Linked DNA regions of Desulfitobacterium hafniense DCB-2. The protein of the gene in region 1 interacts with the protein of each later gene in a pairwise test. Links are inferred from orthologs where the notes say so. Each region holds a gene or a part of one and is shown on either strand. Other genes may lie near its edges. The genes, in order: rpsL and rimP.

The links.
Region 2: the proteins of rpsL (region 1) and rimP interact in binary tests that used the Escherichia coli proteins (3 or more experiments, as listed by UniProt). The link is inferred for Desulfitobacterium hafniense DCB-2 from one-to-one orthologs.

What each region holds. Positions count from the first base shown.
Region 1 is NC_011830.1:463,407-466,172, forward strand. It holds rpsL (30S ribosomal protein S12), read left to right. Parts: upstream 1-1,055; coding sequence 1,056-1,478; downstream 1,479-2,766. Other genes in the region: rpoC (DNA-directed RNA polymerase subunit beta'), read left to right, coding at 1-611; DHAF_RS02170 (ribosomal L7Ae/L30e/S12e/Gadd45 family protein), read left to right, coding at 705-956; rpsG (30S ribosomal protein S7), read left to right, coding at 1,530-2,000; fusA (elongation factor G), read left to right, coding at 2,069-2,766. UniProt on the Escherichia coli protein: With S4 and S5 plays an important role in translational accuracy. Interacts with and stabilizes bases of the 16S rRNA that are involved in tRNA selection in the A site and with the mRNA backbone.
Region 2 is NC_011830.1:3,913,882-3,917,195, reverse strand. What follows is about bases 536-3,314. They hold rimP (ribosome maturation factor RimP), read left to right. Parts: upstream 536-1,585; coding sequence 1,586-2,044; downstream 2,045-3,314. Other genes in these bases: nusA (transcription termination factor NusA), read left to right, coding at 2,091-3,314; DHAF_RS18375 (DUF6612 family protein), read left to right, coding at 536-1,398. Also shown: more of DHAF_RS18375, read left to right, coding at 520-535.

The DNA.
Region 1 (2,766 bases):
GGATGACCTATACGATACCCTATGGCTCCCGCTTGAAGGTTCGGGAAGGTCACCGGATTGAAGCCGGCGATGAACTGACTGAAGGAAGCATCAATCCCCATGATATGCTTAAGGTTAAGGGAATCCGCGGTGTCCAGGTTTATCTCCTGGGTGAAGTGCAAAGAGTTTACCGTCTGCAGGGTGTGGATATTAACGATAAACATATTGAGGTTATGGTTCGCCAGATGCTCCGCAAGGTTAAAGTGGAAGAGGCCGGTGATACCACCCTCTTACCCGGCGGCTTGATTGATGTCTTTGATTTCGAAGAAGAGAACACCAAGGTGATTGCCGCCGGCGGTGAGCCTGCAGTAGCAAGACCGGTACTTCTGGGCATTACCAAAGCCTCCCTGGCTACGGACTCCTTCCTTTCTGCGGCATCCTTCCAGGAAACAACCCGTGTTCTCACGGAGGCAGCCATCAAAGGAAAGGTCGATCCTCTGCTGGGACTCAAGGAAAACGTCATCATCGGGAAGCTCATTCCGGCGGGTACAGGAATGTCCCGTTACCGGAATGTAAAAGTTATTAATCTTGATGAAGAGCAAGTTGAAAATCTTGACAGTGTAAATCCATGATGATAAAATACTATAGTGTGATTTAACGATTATGGGAAAAATATGTAGTTTTTTCACCAATCAATGTTGCTCTTTGAGGAGGAAAGCATATTAATGCTTGATGAAGCCTTAAAAAAATCCAAAAACAGGACCGTGGGAGTCAAGCAAACTCTGCGGGCCCTGGAAAAAGAGAGTTTAATCTGTGTCTATGTGGCTAAGGATGCGGAAAGCCATGTGCTTCGCCCCATCCTTGAACAGTGCCGGAACAAAAGGATTCAAGTTCAGGAAGTTCAGACGATGCTTGAGCTGGGCAAAGCCTGCGGGATTGAAGTAGGCGCTGCTGTAGCGGCCCTGTTATCCGAATAGACAGGAAGCTCCGAAATGTGTTAGTTTTGGGGATTGCTTGCTTTATGCTGAAGCAAGCAATTCCTTTGATATGTTCTTTCTTGGGAAGGAGGTGTAGTTATGCCGACGATTAATCAATTGATTCGCAATGGCCGTTCGAAGATTGCAAAGAAATCAACAGCTCCAGCTATGCAATGGGGCTATAACTCTTTACAACGCAAGCAATTCGCCTCTGGGGGATCACCTCAAAAGCGTGGGGTTTGCACCAGGGTTTACACGACAACTCCAAAGAAGCCGAACTCTGCTCTCCGTAAAGTTGCCCGTGTGCGTTTAACCAATACGATTGAAGTATCATCATACATCCCAGGCATCGGGCACAACCTGCAGGAGCACAGTGTTGTTCTTGTCCGTGGCGGCCGTGTTAAAGACCTTCCGGGTGTTCGTTACCACATCGTTCGTGGGGCCCTTGATACTCAAGGTGTTCAGAAACGGATGCAAGCTCGTTCCAAATACGGTGCCAAACGTCCTAAGAAAGGGAAGTAAGCCGTAAGTAACGAGGGGAATACGAATTGCGCTGTAAAGGAGGGAAATGATTTGCCACGTAAAGGTTATATTGCTAAACGTGAGATTCTGCCGGATCCGATTTATAAGAACCGGGTGCTGACCAAATTTATCAACCAAATTATGTTGGATGGTAAAAAAGGCACTGCAGAATCCATTTGCTATAATGCATTTGAGCTCATTCAAGAGAAGACCGGTAAAGATCCAATTGAAGTGTTCGAAACCGCTCTCAAGAATGTGATGCCTGTATTGGAGGTAAAAGCACGCCGTGTCGGCGGCGCCAACTACCAAGTACCCATCGAAGTTCGCACCGATCGCCGTCAAACCTTGGGCTTGCGCTGGCTTGTAGGCTATGCCCGCAAACGCAGTGAAAAGACCATGGAAGAGAGGATCGCAGGTGAACTGATGGATGCAGCCAACAACACCGGCGGCTCTATTAAGAAAAAAGAAGACACTCATAAGATGGCCGAAGCCAATAAGGCTTTTGCGCATTACCGTTGGTAGGATGATCAAAGCGTATGCTTAAAATCATTCACAATGGGGAATGACTACGGCAGAAAGGGGGATTATCAGTGGCAAGGCAATTTCCATTAGAGAAAACGCGGAATATCGGGATTATGGCCCATATTGATGCGGGTAAAACGACCACGACCGAGCGTATTTTGTTCTACACCGGGCGTGTTCATAAGATCGGGGAAGTTCACGATGGAGCAGCAACCATGGACTGGATGGTTCAGGAGCAGGAGCGTGGGATTACCATTACTTCTGCAGCGACGACAGCCCAATGGAAAGGCCATCGTATTAACATCATCGATACACCAGGGCACGTGGACTTTACCGTCGAGGTAGAGCGCAGCTTGCGTGTACTTGACGGAGCTGTAGCAGTGTTCTGCTCTGTCGGCGGTGTTGAGCCTCAATCTGAAACAGTATGGCGGCAGGCGGACAAGTACGGTGTACCCCGTATCGCCTATATTAACAAAATGGATCGTATGGGTGCAGATTTCTTCCGGGGAGTATCTATGATTGCTGACCGGTTAGGTGCAAACCCTGTACCGATCCAAATTCCGATTGGCGCAGAGGATCAATTCAAAGGAATTATTGACCTCGTAACCATGAAGGCTATGATCTATACGGACGATTTAGGCACCACCAGCGACGTTGCCGATATCCCCGGAGACTTAGTCGACCAAGCCAATGAATATCGTGAGAAGCTTCTGGAAGCAGTTGCTGATACAGATGAAGAGCTCATGATGAAATATCTCGAAGGTGA
Region 2 (3,314 bases), 3.5 Mb from region 1 along the record:
GAGCTTTAAGAAAGATTATTTAAACCGGGAGGTATGTATAATGGACATTAAAATAAAGAAAATTTTGCTATATCTAACAAATACAATTGTTGTACTTTTGGCTTTAAGTAGTTTCTATTTAGTCGCATTGGCTCTTTACAGCAATTTGTTACGCATGTTACCGTAGGAATGAAGGGCATATGAGCTGGATAAATATTCTTATACCATTAATTGGCCTTGCGGCTTTTGTGTTTTACTATAGATCAAAAAAGCTTATAATGATGATGTTTTCTGGGGTATTGCTGCTTTCTCAACTGTTTCTAATGTTTTTTGCGGGATAAGAATCTGCAAAGCGTTCCTGCTGCAACTCAAATGTTGCAGCGCTGCACCATTTGAGTCTAAAATATTTTATAGACTAGCCATCGCTTCCTTCCCATATTATTCAGCTATCAGAAGCGGGATATCTATGCTAATATTAAATCAGTACCTATGATTTTCGAAGCCCTATTAAAATGGATAAGAAGGAAGTGCTTAGCTGGAATGAATAAAAAGATAGTATCTCTCATGCTTGTGCTCATTTGCACAATGACTCTTGTAGCCTGTTCGACAGGGACGGCTAATGTAAACCAGGAAAAAAGCCCCCAACAGATCGCTGAGGAATCTTTTGCAAAGTGGTATGGGCTTAAGAGCTATGATATGGATATGACTATGAATATGAAGTTTTCTGTCGAAGATGAGGTTCTGGATATGTCCATGACAGGAAAAGGAACTGTATTTCAAAACCCGATGAAAATGAAAATGGTTATGGAAACCACTATTCCTGGCATGGGTCAAAAAATGACGATAGAGCAGTATGCAGAGCAAAATGAGCAAAAGATGGCTATCTATCAGAATATCGAAAACAACTGGCAAAAAATCACCTTTGATGACCCAGCCATGATGGAAACGATGTATATGGATCCCAAGGATAACCTTAAATTGTTTATGGACCATCTTGTCTCGGCAGAAATCATTGGGGAAGAAAAAATTGACGGGAAAGATGCCTTAAAGATAAAGCTGGTGGCTTCAGGAGATATCTTTGACCAGATTTTCCAGGAAACAGCCGGCGATATGCTTGGCTTAGGGAATGGTCTGATCAGTGCGGATGTCTTTTCTCAGATAGGGGATATGGTCTATACGATCTGGGTTGATAAAGCTACTCTTGATACATTGAAGTGTCAAATGGATCTATCCGAGAATATGAGAAACTTAGGTAAAGCTCTGGCTGAAGAGCCAAATATGCCTGCAGAGATAAAAGACATCTTCGCTAATGCGGAAATATTTATGGAATACACGATTTTAAACCCAAATAACGCCCAAGACTTCACCATTCCTGAGGAAGCTATAAACGCTCCAGAGATGGAATTACCAGCCTCTTAAAGAAATTGACGAATCATTTCAAATAGCTTGCACTATCTCCCAGTATGTGCTATAGTTTAAAGAAGAGAAATTCTATTGCAGCCGAAGAGGAGTGGGTCTTGAACCCACTCTTTCCTTTGTTTTGTATAACTCATGAAAACCTCGCAACACTAATCATAGTGGTTATTAAAATAAGAGGAGGATGGCTATGGGAGAATCCATCATGGAACAAGTTGAAGCGATCATTGCACCGGTAATAACCGAACAAGGCCTTGAGCTGGTTGATGTCGAATATGTTAAGGAAGGTGCACACTGGTATCTCCGCATCTATATTGATAAAGAAGGCGGAGTGGATATTGATGATTGCACTAATGTAAGCCATTTGGTAAGCGAGGTATTGGATAAGCATGACCCGATAGCCCAAGCGTATATGCTTGAAGTCTCTTCACCGGGATTGGAACGCCCACTGAAGAAGGATGAAGATTTTGAACGCTTCACAGGAAAGCTCGTCCGGGTCCTGACCAAAGAAGTATATCAGGGATATAAAGAATTTACCGGTTATTTAGTGGGTTTAATCGAGGATGATATCGTTTTGGAATATGAAAAGGAAAGAATGGCCATCCCCAGAGCGATAGTAGATAAAGCTAATCTGACCTTTGAGTTCTAGTGTAGTGATATGTTTTGGAACATAATATAAGGGGGAAGAATAAAAAATGAATATGGAGTTCATTGAGGCCCTCCATGAATTGGAGAAAGACAGAGGGATCTCAGCGGATATTCTGTTTGAAGCCATTGAAGCGGCCCTGATATCTGCTTACAAGAAAAATTTTGCTTCATTACAGAATGTCCGGGTACATATCGACCGTATGACTGGAGAGTTCAAAGTTTTCGCCCGGAAAAACGTGGTGGAAGAGGTTGAAGATTCACGAACTCAGGTAAGTATGGAAGAAGCACAGAAGATTGACCCCAACTATGCCATCGATGATGTGGTGGAATACGAAGTCACGCCCCGTGAATTTGGGCGGATTGCGGCTCAGACAGCTAAACAAGTAGTAGTGCAAAGAATTCGTGAAGCTGAGCGGGGCATGATTTACGATGAATATATCAACCGGGAAGGGGATATCGTTACCGGAATTGTTCAGCGCTATGATCAGAAAAACGTCATTGTTGATTTAGGTAAGGTAGAGGCCATTCTGACAGCACAGGAACAAATTCCCGGTGAGACTTATCAACCCTTTGAGCGGATTAAGACCTTTGTGGTAGAAGTCAAAAAAACAACCAAAGGGCCTCAGGTCATGCTCTCCCGTACCCACCCGGGTCTGATTAAACGTTTGTTTGAACTGGAAGTGCCGGAAATCCATGACGGACTGGTTGAGATTAAAGGTGTGTCCCGGGAGGCGGGAGCCCGCTCTAAAATCGCTGTTTATTCCCGGGATGCCAATGTAGATCCTGTGGGGGCTTGCGTAGGACCGAAAGGCAGCCGGGTTCAAACCATTGTTACCGAGTTGAAGGGTGAAAAGATAGACATCGTCAATTATTCCACAGATCCTGAGGAATTTGTGGCTAATGCCCTTTCCCCGGCCAAAGTTGTGGGAGTATACCCTAAACCTAATGAGAAAGTGGCTTTGGTCGTAGTTCCCGACTATCAATTATCCCTGGCGATCGGCAAAGAAGGTCAAAATGCCCGTTTGGCCGCCAAGCTGACCAATTGGAAGATTGACATTAAGAGTGAGTCCCAGGCCCTGGCCCAAAATCTTATTCCCGATAAGAATGAAGTCCAGGGAGAATACGAAGAGTACGACGAATTCGCTGATTATGCAGAGTATGAAAACTACGATGAATATGAAGACTATAGCGAATACGATGACTATGAAGAGAATGAGGACTACGATGAAAACGCGACCTATGGGGAGAATTATGATGATGAGCTGGTTTAT